3 regions of the Mesorhizobium sp. WSM4842 genome follow, and region 1 is predicted to be linked to each of the others. Evidence: predicted binding sites of a transcription regulator. Region 1 holds the regulator's gene; each other region holds the start of a gene.
What was found. Region 1 encodes PhoB, which activates phosphate uptake and scavenging genes when phosphate is short. Its sites were predicted from a motif close to TGTCATNNANCTGTCAT; they were not measured.
Positions count from the first base shown of each region.

Region 2: AC0NIE_RS23550 (esterase-like activity of phytase family protein) is a predicted target of PhoB. The motif match lies at 2,572-2,588, and genes of this name have one in related genera.
Region 3: phnG (phosphonate C-P lyase system protein PhnG) is a predicted target of PhoB. The motif match lies at 2,242-2,258, and genes of this name have one in related genera.

Region 1 covers NZ_CM148372.1:1,590,352-1,596,285, forward strand. The annotation lists gene pstA (phosphate ABC transporter permease PstA) at 1-30, shown strand, start outside; gene pstB (phosphate ABC transporter ATP-binding protein PstB) at 43-858, shown strand; gene phoU (phosphate signaling complex protein PhoU) at 897-1,604, shown strand; gene phoB (phosphate regulon transcriptional regulator PhoB) at 1,621-2,310, shown strand; gene AC0NIE_RS07620 (ROK family protein) at 2,507-3,754, opposite strand; gene xylF (D-xylose ABC transporter substrate-binding protein) at 4,022-5,062, shown strand; gene AC0NIE_RS07630 (sugar ABC transporter permease) at 5,205-5,934, shown strand, end outside.
Region 2 covers NZ_CM148372.1:4,840,488-4,846,421, forward strand. The annotation lists gene AC0NIE_RS23550 (esterase-like activity of phytase family protein) at 313-2,511, opposite strand; gene AC0NIE_RS23555 (glycoside hydrolase family 25 protein) at 2,717-3,730, opposite strand; gene AC0NIE_RS23560 (hypothetical protein) at 3,951-4,181, opposite strand; gene AC0NIE_RS23565 (GFA family protein) at 4,350-4,748, opposite strand; gene AC0NIE_RS23570 (alpha/beta fold hydrolase) at 4,995-5,934, opposite strand, start outside.
Region 3 covers NZ_CM148372.1:7,018,310-7,024,243, reverse strand. The annotation lists gene AC0NIE_RS33910 (carbon-phosphorus lyase complex subunit) at 1-1,085, opposite strand, end outside; gene phnH (phosphonate C-P lyase system protein PhnH) at 1,086-1,691, opposite strand; gene phnG (phosphonate C-P lyase system protein PhnG) at 1,688-2,143, opposite strand; gene phnF (phosphonate metabolism transcriptional regulator PhnF) at 2,367-3,068, opposite strand; gene AC0NIE_RS33890 (alkaline phosphatase family protein) at 3,130-4,344, opposite strand; gene AC0NIE_RS33885 (ABC transporter ATP-binding protein) at 4,394-5,425, opposite strand; gene AC0NIE_RS33880 (ABC transporter ATP-binding protein) at 5,422-5,934, opposite strand, start outside.

The sequences.
Region 1 (5,934 bases):
CTGCGCAGGCGCTTCGAGCGGCGCTGGTAAGGAGTAGAGGATATGAACATCATGACGGAAGCCGGCGTCGAACAGAAACTGAGCAGCGGAACCATCGCCCCTTCGATCAAGATGAAGGGCGACAAGGTCTCTGTTCATTACGGCGAGAAGCGAGCTCTGTTCGACGTGGATCTCGATGTCCGCGAGAACCAGGTGACGGCGTTGATCGGCCCATCGGGCTGTGGCAAGTCGACCTTCCTGCGGTGCCTGAACCGAATGAACGACACCATCGATATCGCGCGGGTGAGCGGCAAGATCACGCTCGACGGCGAGGATGTCTACGACCCGAAGATCGATGTCGTCGAGCTGCGAGCCCGCGTCGGCATGGTATTCCAGAAGCCGAACCCGTTTCCGAAGTCGATCTATGAAAACGTCGCCTACGGTCCGCGCATTCACGGCCTGGCCAGGAGCAAGGCCGAGTTGGACGGCATCGTTGAATCGAGCCTGAAGAAGGCCGGCCTGTTCAACGAGGTCAAGGATCGCCTGCTCGAGTCGGGTACCGGTCTCTCCGGCGGACAGCAGCAGCGCCTGTGCATCGCGCGCGCCATCGCCGTATCGCCGGAAGTGATCCTGATGGACGAGCCCTGTTCGGCGCTCGATCCGATCGCCACCGCCCGCGTCGAGGAACTGATTGACGAACTGCGCCAGAACTACACGATCGTCATCGTCACCCATTCGATGCAGCAGGCAGCGCGCGTGTCGCAACGCACGGCGATGTTCCATCTCGGCTATCTGGTCGAGGAGGGCGCGACCGACAAGATGTTCACCAACCCCGACGACAAGCGCACCCAGGACTACATCACCGGCCGGTTCGGCTGAGCGGTCCGGCGGCGAATTTCGAACACGAGGACAGTATCATGGGTGAACACACCGTCGCATCTTTCGACGAGGAACTGGAGCACATCGACAGGCTGATCCGCGATATGGACGAGCTCGCCGCCGCGATGGTCGCAGCCTCGATCCGCGCGTTGCTTGCATCAGACAATGCGATGGCGCAGCGCGTCGTCTCGGACGACGCCATCATGGATGCGCGGCAGCGCGAACTCGACGATAGTGCGATCACGCTGATCGCCAAGCGGCAGCCGATGGCGCAAGATCTGCGCGCCGTGGTTGGCGCAATCCGCATGGCCGGCGATCTCGAGCGCATCGGCGACCTGGCCAAGAACATAGCCAAGCGGGTCAGCGCAGTCGGGCAGAGCGCCACGCCGCGTAATCTCTCGCACGGTATCGACGCGATGGCGGATCTCGTTCTTGTGCAGCTCCGCGGCGTGGTCGAGCACTATGTGTCGCGCAATGCCGGCGCGTTGAAAGAACTGCGCGCCGACGACCAGAAGATCGACGTGAAATACACGGCGGTTTTTCGCGAACTCCTGACCTACATGATGGAGGATCCGCGCAACATCACCGCCTGCACGCATCTTCTGTTCTGCGCCAAGAATCTCGAGCGTATCGGCGATCACGTCACCAACATCGCCGAAAACGCCTACTATGTCGTGACCGGGCAGCAATTGCCGGCGGATCGCCCGAAGCTCGACGAAACGACGATGTCGGCGCCGGCGACATGACGGGGGTGACCGGTCGATGATCGCGCCACGCATCATGGTGGTGGAGGACGAAGAGCCGCTGGGCGTCCTCCTCCGCTACAATCTGGAATCCGAAGGCTATCAGGTCGAGGTGGTGACGCGCGGCGACGAGGCCGAAATCCGGCTGCAGGAAAACGTGCCCGATCTTCTGGTGCTCGACTGGATGGTGCCGGCGGTTTCCGGCATCGAGCTTTGCCGACGCCTTCGGATGCGCCCCGAAACCGAGCGGCTGCCGATCATCATGCTGACCGCACGCGGCGAGGAGAGCGACCGGGTGCGCGGCCTCTCGACAGGGGCCGACGACTACCTGGTCAAGCCGTTCTCGACACCGGAATTCATGGCCAGGATCAAGGCGCTGCTGCGCCGCGCCAAGCCCGAAGTGCTGTCCAGCGTGCTGAAGGTCGGCGACATCATGCTCGATCGCGAATCGCACAGGGTCTATCGCAAGAAGAGCGAGATCCGGCTCGGGCCGACCGAATTCCGGCTGCTCGAATTCATGATGCGGCACCCAGGTCGGGTCTTCTCGCGCAGCCAGTTGCTCGATAATGTCTGGGGCGAGACGATCTACATCGACGAGCGCACGGTGGACGTCCATGTCGGCCGGTTGCGCAAGGCGGTCAACAATGGTCGCATGCCCGATGTCATCCGCACCATCCGCGGTGCGGGCTATGCGATCAGGGAAGACTAGCTGATATTCAGGTGATGCCGGCCTGCGACCGGCGATTTCCTGCGCTTCCGGTACGTACCCAAAAGTACGCTCCGTTCCGGTTCTCGGAACTCGCCCAGTCTGGTCGCTTCGCGCCCGTCTTCGACTCCGGCGCGGCCTGACCTGAATCTCAACACAACCCCAAGTCGCATTCCGCCTTTGTTCCTTGCCTTCGGACTCACGCCACGTCCTTCCTGATCGTGCCGGACTTCCCTTGCGCGCCCGGCGCGAAAATCTCCTGGTCGACGAAGCTCAGCGCTCGCAAGGCGCAGCCTTCGCGGATCAGCGGCAGCTCGTTCGTCTCGGTGTCGAAGGAAATCGAACCCGAATGCTGGCCGCCGGCGGTCTGGGCGATGGCCTCGCGCAGGGCCGGCTCGATCAGGTCGAAGGCGGCAGCGCTGGCGCCGACCATGGCGACCGGCGCCGGATCGATCAGCGCGAACAGGCTGCCAAGCCCGAAGCCGAGCGCTTCGCCGGCCTTGCGGTAGGCTTCGCGCTCCGGTCCGTCCGTCTGGCGCGCCCGGGCCGCCAGTGCCCGCATCTCGGCGTCGCTGACATCGGCGACCGGCTCTGCGTTCTCGCTCAATTGCCTTGCGTTGCGCCAGATGGCGTAGTTGCCGGCATAGGCCTCGACGCAGCCGCGCCGCCCGCAGCGGCAAAGCGCGCCGCCCGGCCGATGAATCATGTGGCCGAATTCGCCGCCCGAGGAATGGGTGCCGGTGAACAGTTCGCCCTTCAGCACCAGCCCCATACCGATGCCGTGCGAGAGCAGGATGGCGATGAAATCGTCGCGGTAGCGATCCGGGTCACGCCAGCGCAGCGCCACGGCCATCATGTTGCAGTCGTTCTCCATGATGGCCGGGATGCCGAACTCGCGTTCCAGAATGTCGGCGAAGGCGATGTTCGTCTGCGGCGTGATCGGCGACCACAACATGGCGCGCGCATGCGAATCGGTGATGCCCTGGATCGCCAGCGCGATGCGGGCGACGCTTTGGACGTCGAGGTTGGGGTCTTCGATCCGGCGCCGCACGATGGCGACACATTCGTCGATCAGCTCGTCGCGCGACATGGTCAGCGTGTCCAGCCGGCGCTGTTCCTCGGCGACCACCTGTCCGGCATAATCGATGACAGCGACCGACAGGAAATTCAGCGACAACACGACCGCCAATACCGCAGCGGCTTCCGGATTGAGGCTGAGGCCGACCTGCGGTCGGCCGCGTTTCATCGAAACGGTCTCGCTCGCCTTGCTCTCGGTCAGGATGCCTTGCTGGATCAGGTCGGAAGAGATCGCCGATATGGTCGAATGGCTGAGGCCGGTGGTTGCGGCGATCTCGGTCCGCGACGGCTGGCCGGCCCGGCGTACCGCAGAAATCACCATCGCCCGGTTGCGCCGGCGCAAATCGTCATGACGGATTCCAACCGACATTCTTTTGCTTCCTCCCTATTGCCGCGGCCGCTCATGAACCGGAAGCCGTCGGTAATGTCCGACAAATACTGGCAGAAGCAGAAGGGCCTGTCATTGTTTATTCCGAGCCTCGAAAAAAAGCCGGCAGGCCAACAAAATCCATCAGAATTGGTGTTGACAGTGCTTCGGCGTTGGACCAGTATTTTTTCGAGGCTCGAAAAAATAGGAGCCTTTGTGCCGGCCTTCGGGCCAGTTGGTCGCGCCGTACGCGGCGCAGGGAGGAAAATCATGAAGAGATTCACAGCCGCCATTCTGGCGGGGGTCGCCATGTCGCTGACGCTCGCGTCGGTCGCACAGGCCAAGGACAAGGTCATTGGCGTTTCGTGGTCGAACTTCCAGGAAGAGCGTTGGAAGACCGACGAAGCCGCCATGAAGTCGGCGATCGAGGCCGCCGGCGACAAGTATATTTCCGCCGATGCACAGTCCAATCCCGGCAAGCAGCTGACCGATGTCGAGAGCCTGATCTCGCAGGGCGCCAACGCGCTGATCATCCTTGCGCAGGATGCCTCGGCCATCGGGCCGGCGGTGCAGAAGGCGCTGGACGAAGGCATTCCGGTCGTCGGCTATGACCGGCTGATCGAGAACAAGGACGTGTTCTATCTGACCTTCGACAACCAGGAAGTCGGCCGCATGCAGGCCCGCGAAGTGTTCAAGGTGGCGCCGGAAGGCAATTACGTCTTCATCAAGGGCTCGGGCGCCGATCCGAATGCCGATTTTCTGTTCGCCGGATCCATGGAAGTGCTCAAGGACGCGATCGACAGCGGCAAGATCAAGAATGTCGGCGAGGCCTATACGGACGGCTGGCTTCCCGCCAACGCTCAGAAGAACATGGAACAGTTCCTGACCGCCAACGACAACAAGGTCGATGCCGTGGTTGCTGCCAATGACGGCACCGCTGGTGGCGTCGTCGCGGCGCTGACGGCGCAAGGCTTGGCCGGATCCGTCCCGGTGTCGGGCCAGGACGGCGACCATGCCGCGCTGAACCGTATCGCGCTCGGCACGCAGACCGTATCAGTATGGAAAGACGCGCGCGAGCTCGGCAAGAACGCTGCCGAGATCGCCTCGCAGCTGGCCGACGGCAAGCAGATGACAGACATTGCGGGCGTCAAGGACTTCACCACGCCGGGCGGCAATGTCGTCAAGTCGCTGTTCCTGACGCCGATTGCCATCACCAAGGACAATCTCAACGTCGTCATCGACGCGGGCTGGATCAAGAAGGAAGAGGTCTGCGCCGGCGTGGCAGCGGGCACCGTCCCGGTCTGCAACTGATCCGGCCTTCGCAAGAAGCCTGAAACGCCGCGGCTTCACGCCGCGGCGTTTTTTCAAAAAGAATTGTTTTTCCGCTTCTCGCGGCTAACTTCTAAGCTGCTTCCGGCATCCGCGGCAGACGGCAACCCGGTGGGAGGACATCATGGCCGACACGACTTCCAACACGCCGGCCGCCGACACAGCTGCCGATCGGGCGCGTGAATCCGAGCTCAGCCCCGTCGGCCGCTTCCTCAAGGCAACCGAACTCGACATACGCATGCTCGGCATGATCGGCGCGCTGCTGGTCATCTGGGTTGGAATCCACATCCTGTCGGGCGGGCTTTTCCTCACGCCGCGCAATCTCTGGAACCTGTCGGTGCAGACCTCCTCGGTCGCGATCATGGCGACCGGCATGGTGCTGGTCATCGTGATGCGCAACATCGATCTTTCGGTCGGCTCCGTCGAAGGTGTGATCGGCATGGTGATGGGCGTCGCGCAGGCCGAATTCCTCATCCGGGTCATGGGCTTCCAGCTTGGAAATCCCTGGATATGGATCATCGCACTGGCTGCCGGCGTAGCGCTCGGCCTCATGATCGGCGCGCTCCAGGGCTTCATCATCGCCTATCTCGAGGTTCCGGCCTTCATCGTGACGCTGGGCGGCCTGCTGATCTGGCGCGGCATCGCGTGGCTGATGACGAGCGGGCGCACCGTCGCGCCGCTCGACGCCACATTCCAGCTCATGGGTGGCGGGCCGCGTGGCTCGATCGGGGCAACTGCAAGCTGGATCGTCGGCATTCTCGCCTGTGTGGCCGTCGCCTTGATGCTGCTCAACGGCCGGTCGCAGCGCAAGCGGTTCAAATTCCCGCTGCGCCCGGTTTGGGCGGAGAGCTTGC
Region 2 (5,934 bases), 3.3 Mb from region 1:
ACCGATGTGCTGCGGCTTGGGTCTTGTGGAAACGGCCGCGGATGCCACCGACGAAACCAGCCGCAGCGAAGACCTGTCTATGTCCCGTCAGGGAAGACGTCGCGCGCTGGCTAAGCGACCGTGCCACGCCCGGCTTCGCGGAAGTGCCCCCTCACCCGGATTGCCAACCAAATTGCGAAGGGCAATTCGGGGCAATCCGACCTCTCCCCAAGGGGAGAGGAGTTCGCCAGCGTTGATGCCAGCCTCTTCTCCCCAGCGGGGAGAAGGTGGCCGTGAAGCGGACGGATGAGGGGGACGCTCCATATAACACCCTCAGTTCACGGCGCTGATGTTGCCCAAGCGTAAAAACAGCGTTTCGCCGGAAGAATCGTCGACGCCGTCATTGTCGGTGGCGACGAAGATATCGCCGTTCTTGTCGATGGTGAAACCTTCGACCTTGTCGATGACATAGCCGTTGGTGGCTGATTTCAGGTCGCCGACGATGTCGCGCACCAGCGTCTTTTCGACCAACGGCAGTTCGCCACCGAGCTTGGCCGGTTTGAAGGCGTCGAGCGCCACCGAATAGATGCGCTTCACCTTGGCCAGGTCGCCAATCTGGTTGTCGCGTTCGAGGATGTAGAGCTTGCCGTCATGCGCGGTGATCTCCGACAGCCCCATCCAGCCAGCTTCGGTCGCTTCGAGCGGATAGCGCACTGCCGACCATTCCTTGGCCTGCGGCTTGTAGGCCAAAAGCTTGACCTGGCCCTTCGGATCGTCGGCCCATTCGCGCTGCACCGCCATCACCAGCGTCAGGTCGTCGCCCTCGCCAATGGTGGTGATGCCTTCGAGGCCGAAGCGGCTCTGATGAGCGAGCAATTCTGTCGGGAAGCCGATTTCCTGCTTGATCTCGCCCTTGCCGTCGACGCGCAGGATGGCGTGCGGGACGAGCTTTGCCGGATCGCCTTCATTGGCCAGCCAGAAGCCGCCTTCACCGTCGGCGACAATGCCTTCGATATCGAGCTTCTGTGCAGGATGGCCGCCACGCGTGACGATGGTCTTGCCGGTGATCAGCGCCGGCGTCTGCGTGGCATCGACCTCGAAGATCGACGGCGCGTTGGCGTAGAACGAGTCCGAGGCTGCGAAGAGCTTGCCGGCGGTGTCGCCTGCCGCGAGCGCCGAAAGCGCACCCCAGCCCAGCGGCGTGCCGTCTGCCGTGAGCTTTGCCGTGATCATCGGGTAAGTGGCGGGACCCTCGGAGCGCTCGTAGACCATCACGTGCGAGCGGGCGAGCCCGTCCTCGACCAGGTCGGCCTCGTTGGCGGTGACCAGGAGATTGCGCGACGGAATCGCCACCAGGCCTTCCGGGCCGATGCCGGACGGCAGGATCTGCACAAACCGAGGCTCCGCACCCGTGTCCTTGTAGACGCCGACAACGGAGCCACGCTCCGAAGCGACGAAAATCAGTCTGTCCTCGCCGAACGTGCCGGTCTCGAGACCTTCCGGCTCGACGCCCTTCTTGTTGCGGTCGTCGGGATAATGGCCGGCATTGGCGACCTCGTACTCGAAGGACGGACCGGATTCGTAGAGAACCTCGCCCTTCTTGCTGAAGATCGTGAAGCCGCGCGAGCCGCCCTTGTAGTCGCCTTCGTTGGCGACGACGAGACGGTCATTGTCGAGCCATTTCACGGCGTCGGGTTCGCGCGCGACGTTTTCCATTTTGCCATCGAAGGACAAGGCGCCGTTCTTCTTGGTGTCGATCTTGTCCAGCGTGACGGAGCCTGCGGAGAAGTGCTTGACGATCGCACCGGTTTCGGCGTTGACGATGGCGATGTGGTTGTTTTCCTGCAGCGTGACCACTATCTCGCCGGCCTCGTTGAAGGCGACGAATTCCGGCTCCGGATCTTCCGCCGCGACTTCGACAATGCCCGCCAGGTTGACGGTCTTCATTGTCGCGCAATCAGGGTGGCCTTCGGCAAGCGTGAAGATCTTGAGGTCGCCCGCCGGCATCTGCGGAATCTCTCCGTCGTTCAGATCCTCGTCGCGCTCGTTCTCGATGGCGATGGCCAGAAACTTGCCGTCCTTGCTGAACGCCAGTGAGTCCGGCTGGCCGCCGAGGTCGCAGGTGCCTTCGATCGCCTTGGAGGCAAGATCGATGACGGTGAGGTTGCCCGAAGGCTTGGCTTTGCTCTGAGACGTGTTGACGCCGGCCAGCACCTTGCCGCCGATGACCACAACCGAGGTCGGCTCGCCGTCGATCTTGGCGATGCCGCCGGCCTTGGGCGCCTTGGGATCGGCGATGTCGATGAAGCCGACCGCACCGAGCGGGCTATCGGAATAAACCAGCGTCATGCCGTCTTCGCTCGCCGTGATGATCTCGGACGAAGTCGGCGTGGTCTTCTCGACGTCCGCCGGGAGGTTTCCGGCGACCGCGAAGCTCGCGACCCGGTTGAACATCATGTCGGCATGGGCCGGCAGCGAAACGGAGGCAGCAAGCGCTGCCGTCAGGACGAAAAGCGCGGAATGGCGGGGCACGGGTGGCGTCTCCTGTTCGAATGGAAGCCACCTGATTTGCGGGAACCACATTTCAAAGCGATGACGGATCGATGACACTTCCGCGACAGGCGGTCAGGGTCCGTCGATATTCACCTCATGCTGGCCTGCAAATGGCGGCTTTCTGCGGCCGCGATCAGCCCCCACAGGCGCGAACAGCAAGAAGCTCCAGCCCCGGAAGGACGCCCTACTCCGCCTCGGCCACCATCTGCCGCCCACCAACCCAGTTCCGCCAGGCTTCCTCGTCGCCGTGGAACACGTTGAGGTCGATGCGGCCCCTCACCCCGTGCGACAGGCCGGAGCCGGAATACTGCCAGAACACCCATTTGCGGCCGGGATAGACCTTTGCCGGGTGCTGTGCCACCGCGCGCAGCCAGAATGGATAGTCCAGAAATGCGCCACGCAGATTGTCGCGGTAGAAATCGGGCGCGGTGTAGATGATCGGCCGCTGGCCGTAGTGGCGCTCGAGCTTGTCCATGAAGACCTGCATCTTCTCCAGCACCTTCTGCCGCGACGGCCGCCGCTTGCAGCTGGATTCGCCGTTCCACTCGACATCGATCACCGGCGGCAAGGCGCCCTCGACCCTCGGCACGTTGCGGATGAACCAGTCGGCCTGCTCGCCTGCCGTGCGGCACCAGTAGAAGAAGTGATAGGCGCCGCGCTTGAGGCCGGCGGCGTCGGCATTGCGCCAGTTCTTCCTGAACATCGGGTCGAGATGATCGCCGCCGTCGGTCGCCTTGATGTAGGCGAAGTTCGCGCCCTGCGCGCGCAGCTTGCCCCAGTTCACGTTGCCCTGCCAGCGCGAGACGTCGACGCCGTGAACGGCGAGGTGTCTGGGCGAGGCCCTGCCGAAATTGATCGGCTTGGCGTCACGAAAACGATAGCGCTGGACCGGCTCGGCGAGCATCGGTGCTGCCTGTGCCAGCCGCGTCGGCGCCACCAGGGCAATCGGCTCGGCGGGTGGTTCGATGCTTTCCACAGGCTCTGGAGTGGCCATAGCCACAGTCTGCCCCGCCTCTTCCTGCGCGAAGTCGGGTGCCGCATCGGCCGCACCGACCGACGCTACCGGCGCGGGCGGCCGCACAACCGAACTGGTCGTCTCGCTGGACGGCACTTGCAACGCGTCGACGCCGGACGTGGATGTGCAGCCGGCAAGGCACAGAGACGCGAGCACAAAGATGACGACGCCTGAAAACCGCATCTGGACCTGTACGCAGAACACAACAGACCGAGGGCAAGACAACGCCGCCGGACAAACCAGTCCAGATTACTAACGAGAAATTACCAACAAAGTTTGAATCAAATTGTTAGGACGAGAGGGCAAGCAGAATACATGGCTTCATCGCCGCAGCGGTGATTGCTTGGAACGCCGGCAGGACAGAGAGGGCGCGAAGGATCGCCGATGCCTGCAGGCCCGCTGCCTAGCCGCACAGCCATAGCTTATGGCAGCTCTCGGCTACCATGTGAGCGGGCGGTACGAAGCGGTCGGTGTCGGGGCGATCGGTGACGGGATTGACCGGCGCATCATCCCGGCGAACCTTTTCTTCAAGCAGCGAGCGAAGCTCGGCCGGCTGCACGCGGTCGCGCTCCATCACGAGCTTGACCATCGGATCGCTCAAAAGCTCATCCAGGGTGTTGATTCTGTCCTTCATCCGTCGCCTCCTCGACTGCCGACCCGCACGTAATAGATAGGCGGCAATGATGGCTCGCCAATGACGCTTTGCCGGCGATCTCGTGTCCCGGATGAAAAAAAATTGGGCACTCCCTGTGCTTCAGTTCGCCTGTGCTTCGGTTCGCCTGTGCTTCAGTTCGCCTGTGCTTCAGTTCGGGGGTGGGGCGCCTTCATATTGCGGCAGTCCGTCGTCGAGCTGTACCCAGGGCTGCTTCGAGGCGGTCCACATATGCATCTGTGGCTTGAACACGGAAGGATCGTCAAGCGAGCCGGAGGTGACGCCGATGATGCCGGCGGAGTCGCGCCGGGAAAACAACGTCGTGCCGCAGCCCGGGCAAAAGCCGCGCTTGAGATCGGGCGAGGAATTCACCAGCGCCACCGGTCCTTCTGTCGTCACGTCGTCGATGCGGAACAGCACGCGGGCGTTGAAGGCCGCGCCCAACGCCTTCTGGCAAAGCCGGCAATGGCAGACGCGCTCGTTGATCGGTGCAGCATCAGTGCGATAGCGCACCGCCCCGCACAGGCAGCCACCCTGATACCCGGCCATATCTGCACCCCTCATTATCTGCACCCCTCATTATCTGCATCCCTCATTCTGAAGATTGGCGGCAAGGTAGCTGCCGGTATAGCAGCGTCAATTGAAAAGCTTTGATGGCGCCATCTGTTGGCGTGATGCGGCCGGCGGGACTTGCGGTGCGGTTTCAGCAGCCGCTCTGCTGTTCTGGTCAGGCGTGACGTGAAACAAGCGTCGCCGGCCATCTCCGGAGACGGCCGGCAGGCAGTTGTCAGGCGGTCAGTTCGTTTCGCTGACGATCTCGTCCCAGGTCTTGACCTTGGTCTCGCCATTGAGAAAGGGCAGCGCGGCAGCCACCAGTTCCGGCGCGAAGAACACGTCGTAATGGGTGCGGTTCGGCATGATGGCCAAGCGGTTCTGCGACAGGTTCTCGCGCATCCAGCCGGCGTCCTTCAGCCCGCCGCCGAGCATCTGATAGAACTTGATCTCATGCTCGGGCCGGTACATGTCGCTGTCGCCAAAAACCAGCATGACCGGCATCTTCAGCTTCGCCACGTCGGCGGAGTAGTCGTAGTCCTTGCGCATATGGGCGCCCAGTTGATCGAGCAGCTTCGGAAAGTCCTGCGGATGCGGCGCAACCGCCGCGTAGGACTTGTACATCGGCGTGTCCTTCATCATGTCGGCCATCGCCGCGCCGACCTGCGCCTGCTGGGTGCGCATGTCGGCATAGAAGCCGTCCGAGGCATAGCCGGTCGAGACCAGGACCAGCCGGCGCACGGCTTCGGGATGCTGGACGGCCATGCGGAAGGCAACGCCGCCGCCCAGCGAGTAACCGATGACATCGACCTGCTCGTAGCCGAGCGCCTTGACGATCGCCGCCATGTCGTCACCCATCGCCTCCAGGCTGAGCGGCCGGTCGCCGAGCGCGGTGCGGCCGTGACCATGCAGGTCGACGCCGATTACGGTGCGATTTTCGGCAAGCTTCGGCAGAATCGGCGCGAACATGTCGGTCGTGCCGAGCCCACCATGTAGCAGAAGCAGCGGCTCGCCCTGGCCATAGACGGCGTAATAGTAATTCAGGCCGTTGATCGGCAGCAGGCCGGCTTTCGCCGGCTTCGGCATTGCTTTCATTTCGGAGGTCATGGCGGGCTTTGCCTCCTCGGCTTTGGTGGCGCCCGGCGCAGTGAAGAGCGCCGCAGCCGAGGCGAAAATGGCGAAA
Region 3 (5,934 bases), 1.7 Mb from region 1:
GGCGAGCTGCCGCTTTGTTCTTCACGCAACTGCCGTATGAACTGAAGGTCGGCTTGGAAATCGACGTAGTGCGGCAGTGTGAGGTGTGAGACGAAGCCGGCAGCCTCGAGATTGTCGGTATGGGAAAGAACGAATTCTTCATCCTGGACGGGGAACTGCACCTCTTCCCCGTATTCCCGGCAACGCAATGCGCGATCGACGATCGCCATTCCCATCGCCTTGCGCTCGCTGTTTCCGAACGAAAGTCCATATCCGCGCGTGAAGCGCGCGGGCTGATCTCCCGAGCCGCCAAACAAATCGAGCATCTGGCACTCCGTGACCATGATGTCGCCGATGGATACCGAAAAACCGAGTTCCTCCGGCGTCATCACAACATCGACTTCGCCGACGCGGGTTTCACCTACGTAAGGATGGGCCGAGCCGTAGCCCCGCAATGCGGAGTAAGCCAGGCCCACCACAAAGCCCTCGTCCCCTCGCGCAAGATTCTGCAGTCGCTGATCACGCCCGGCAGGAAGGGTCAGGGGCTCACGCGTCAGGTCAAACGCGATTCGGCTTTCAGAGTCTGGCGCTTCCGAATCAATCAAACCCTCCTGAGAGATGCTGTCGAACGCACGAGGAACGTTGGCATCGAGAGGTTCGTCTGAGATGTATGCCTTGAGCTGCGCATCCTCAGCAGCGTCGAGAAGATCGAAATCAAGAAGTCGATGGGTGTATTCGTAGGTTGAACCGAGGACCTGCCCGCCGGGAATGTCCTTGAATGTCGCCGAGACGCGGCGCTGGACCGCCATGCGGGCGGTGTCGAGTGCGTCCGAAACCGCAAAGCGCGGCATGGTCGTGCGAAACGCCCTGAGGAGAAAAATGGCCTCGATGGCATCGCCCTGCGCCTGTTTCAGGGCAAGAGCGGCGAGTTCTTTGTCGTAGACAGTGCCTTCGCACATAACCCGGGCCACTGCCAGACCCAGCTGCTCCGAAATCTGGCGAACGCTCAAATCAGGAAGCGTTGTATCCCCGCGTCGGTCTTCTGCGATCAAACGGTGCGAGTTCAGGATTGCCTGCTCGCCGCCCTTTACGGCAACATATGCCATCTAAATCTCCACCGAGATGCTGCGAGGAAGAGCGATGATGGATCTCTCACATGTAAAGAGGACATCGACGCCGATGGGATACAGCTCATGGTTGGCCGCCCAATCGTCCCAAAACCATGTCGGCAGCCCCTCAATCGCCAGGGAGACTTCATCCGGTATACCTGGGCCTGACCAACGAACCGATGGCCCTTTGGAGAAGGACGGCACCTGGATGACGACAGTGGTCGATCCCTGGGGCTCCATCTCCGTTCCAAGAGCGAACGTCGGCAATGGCGGCATCGCTGCAGGATCGGCCACGACGGCGAATGTCGCGGCCTCTGCCGTGCCAGTGAAGGGCACACCGCAATGGAAGCCGAGATAATCGCGAACAGGCTTCAGATTGGACGCAGGATCGAGCCAAATCGGGGTCTCAAAATCTGCCAGCGTGAGGCAAACAGAAGCCGAAGCCGGACCAAGAGGGCCGATCGCAGTCGTTGCGCAGGATAATGTCTGCGGACGACCGACATACGCGTACGCATCCAAGATCCGTCGAAAGGTGTCCTGGCTGTCGAAAACTGGGTTTGCGAACCCAGGTTCGATGCCAGCAGTGTCCATTACGTCGATCATTCGGATACCGTGCCTCGCGCCATTGCAAAGAAATTGACCTTCGTCGAAGCCGCTTTGCGGCTTTTAAGATCGCGGCTCGCCGCCTGCGCTTGCTCAAACTGGACGACGAATTGAAAAGCGCGGGCGGCGGCGGCATCGCTCTTTTGCAAAATCGCATCGAAAACAGCCGCCAGCTCCGCGTGACGCTGGTCTCGACCCATGACAAATGCGAAACCGGTCGTACCATCTGCGAGCTTGAGCGCGCATCGTGTCATCGTGACCTCACCAAAATTGAAAGGGGAGCCCGTTCCGCCTGTGCGACCACGCACAAGCACCAGGCCACTTTCCGGCCTGCGAAGCCATTTAAAATTCGGGTGTGCGGCGAGATTGGTGTAAGCCCTTTCAAGCTCCTCGCGGGTTGCGCGTGCGAGAATGGCCATCCACTGCTGCCGTTGTTCAACATCATGTCGCACTGCTCTTCACCGCCTCGTTCCGTACCAGTTCGGTCATCGTTGTAATTAGCGCAGTTACCTAGATATCTAGGTAACGTCGTGGTTCTTAAACCCCTGTTGCAACAGTTTCATGACGATCGATCGCTTTTCGGATGGTGGAGGATCGTCAGGGCCAATAAATTGCCACTCAAGGTGAAGAGCCGGCAACGGGACCGCAAACGTCCGGGTGCCTGGAACTTCGCAGCTAGCCTTCGGCTTCGATAAGATATTCGTATCTGTCGCTTCGGATGACGCTGAACCCGTATTTTATCGGCTGGCCATCCGGCGTCACGTCGACATTGGTTTCAAGAAGCACTGGGCTGGACGAAGATATCCGCAACAGTTGAGCCTCCTGCTGCGTAGGTCTCCGTGCCGTTATTCGGGTCCACTTTCTCTTGTATTCGGCGATGCCGCAGCGCTTCAAGGCCGCGGTGACGGAGTTCATTCCTTCGAACGCGATTGCAAGACCAGGAGCCCGATCGACCGGGTAGTAGGCCGCCCCGGTGGCCAAGGGCCAGTCATTGATAAACGAGGTCGACCTGACCTCGGTGACCAACGCTGACGGAGCCACGCTCAAATGCTTTGCGATATCAGGCTCCACGGAGCTCTGATTGATTGACAGGATTTCTCGCTTTACCGACTTGTTTTGGCCGAGGAGCTTGTAAGTGAACCTTGGATCGCTATCCAACCTGTGAGAAATGAAATCTTCGGCAACGAAAGTTCCGACACCGTGCTGAACCCGAAGAGCACCTTCTGATTCAAGTGCCTTGATGGCATTGCGCACCGTGTGTCGGTTGACTCCAAAACGCTCTGCCAAGACAACATCGCCAGGCAGCCGCCCATCCTCGAAGGCATCAGCATCGATATCACTGAGGATCCTGGAGCGAACTATTTCCCAACGTTTCATTACTCACCACGTATCTTGTCGACTCAACTTACAAACCCTGTCCCGAGTTGTGACAGATAAATCACGTCAATGGATATCGGAAAAGCGGTTTATCGGGAAACGGATCGAGCGCAAGTCCGAGAATCGATGAAAGCGTCGGAGCCAGACGGCCCGCTTCGGCCAGTGTCGCCATTTCCCTTGGAACATCGGCACCTGAGATAATGCACAAACGATCGTCTGCGGGTGCGCCCGGTCGAAATCCGTGCGTGGATTTGTATTTCGGACGACCAATCGGTTGTTCTGACGTATGGTTGACCGGGGTTTCCTCAAAGTCATACCCGACGGGGGCCACGTAAGTTGCAATTTTCCTCTTCAAACTGCCCGGGAGATGGTCACCGCTCCAGGGCTCCGCACCAAATTGAGCCAGCTTCTTCGTAACCTCTTGGCGGTCCGTCTCAGTCTCGACAATCACGTGGAGTGTTGCACCTTCCGACTGCCATGTTCTGTCGGGGATGATCAGATCGGGCAAGATAGACGCCTCAATGTTTCCGTGGCCATGATCACTGACAATGGCAATCGCATACTCGTCGCTTCTGTTTGCTCGCCGAAGACTGTCAAGGCAGACACCTACGAGTGAATCCGCGAAAGCAATCGCGAAATGCGCTTCCTCGCTCTCGTAGCCGAAGTCATGTTGGAACGCGTCAGTGACATTAATCTCTGTAATGAGGAAATCTGGCGCCTCCTCTGACTGAAGCAGGCTGGCGACAGCACCGATCGTGAGTTGATCGCCGATGAGGGTCTTGGTGACGCGGGAGACCGCATCCGGTCGGCTGAACTCGGGCGCGTAAGAGGGTAGCGGAACACCTGTAAGGCGGCCGCGTGGATCCTTCACCTTCAGCAATGTCGAAATGCCGCCATCGGCAGGGATCTTTGTGAAACCCGGGCCGCGCAGCCAGCAGGGCGGCACATAGATGGAGGTGTCTTCCGGTTTAATGAGCGCGTGGCCAATGCAAGCCACGTCCAACCCGGCGCGAGAAGCAAAAGTTGCGACGGTAGGAACAAGAACGTGTTCCGCTTCAGCGGCGACGAAGGCCCCACCATCAAGGATACTATTGCCAAAAATCCCGTGTGCATCAGCTCCGAGGCCAGTGAGAATGGAGGCTCGACCGGGCATGGAGGTTCCAGGGACTGCGGACTCCATTCTCTGAACGAAGTAACCGTTCTGTGCCAGTGACGATAGGTTTGGCAAACGATCCCGATGTTTCTCGAAATAGTCGGCGGTCACGCCATCGATCATAATGAGAAGAAGCTTCCTATGTACCATGGATACTACCTTGAGTGAGAGTTTAACGGTTTAGGCATGCGGCCCAATGCCCTGGACCGATTTGCCGAAGGTTTGGCGTGACTTGTGAACATTCCAAGCTGGCGATCGGGCATCGCGTTCTGAAGACGCAGCCGGAAGGCGGTGTAACAGCGCTTGGAACTTCGCCTTGGAGGACTGCCCGTTTTTTGCGAAGCCGTGGATGGTCGACCGGTAGAGCCGAGACCAGCGCTTCGGTGTAAGGATGAGCGGGCGCGTCCCGAAATATCGCGGTGGGAGCAATCTCCACGATCTTCCCGAGATACATGACGATCACACGATCCGCGATATGGCTAATCACCCGCAGATCATGCGAGATGAACAGGATTGTGAGCGCAAGCCTATCCTTCAGATCAAGAAGCAGATTAACGATCTGAGCTTGAACGGAAACATCGAGGGCCGACACGGGCTCATCGGCGACGATGAAGTCCGGCTCGGTGGCTAATACCCTGGCGATGGCAATCCGCTGGCGTTGCCCGCCGCTGAACGCGTGGGGGTGACGAGAGGCGTGTGCCGGAGCTAGTCCAACTTGCGACAAGAGTTCGCCGATCCGTTCGGTCCGCACCCGCTTTGTCAAATGACCGTGGTGGATGGACAGCGGTTCGCCAATGGCTTCCGCAACCGTCATTCGCGGGTTGAGGCTGCTATAGGGATCCTGGAACACCATCTGCATGTGCCGGCGGAAGGAACGCATTTCGGGCGGCGACAATGTAGTGAGGTCGACCCCGTTGAACCGGATCTCGCCAGAACTCGGGTCGATAAGCCGCAGCAAGCTTCGACCGAACGTCGTCTTGCCTGAACCAGATTCGCCGACCAGACCGACGATTTCACCGGCGGCGATCGAAAGTGAGACTCCATCAACGGCCTTTATCGTACGCCTTAGGCTAAACGGTGAAAACGCCGCCCGCAGTGGAATATGCACGCGAAGGTCGTTCACTTCGAGGAAAGAGCTCCCGAGAACCGGGCTCGATATGGAGCCTTTCTCTGGTTTATCAAGATGGCCAAGGTGAGCATTCATACGACCAACTCCGGCTCCGCAGTGGCCGCTATGATCTGGCGCCAATGCAAACAACGAACGCTGTGGCCGCGAAGTTCTTCAAGTCCCGGCATCCTGTTAGCGCAATCACCGTCGGCATAACTGCAGCGCGGGTGAAAAGAGCAGCCACTGGCGAGGTTTGCGAGATCCGGGGGACTGCCGGGTACGGCAGAAAGCCGGCGAGACAATCCGCCTCCATAATTCAGGTCGGGGCGCGCGCTCAACAAGGCACGAGTATAGGGCATCCGGGGATTGTCGAAGATCTCGGTGACATCCCCTTCTTCCACGATCCGACCGGCATACATCACCAGAACCCGGTCAGCGATTTCCGCGACAACGCTCAGGTCGTGCGTAATGAAGAGCAGCGCCATGCCGGTCTCCCGCTGCATGTCGTGAAGAAGGGCGAGAATTTGTGATTGAATGGTCACATCGAGCGCCGTCGTCGGCTCATCGGCGATGAGCATCTTGGGATCGCATGAAAGCGCGATCGC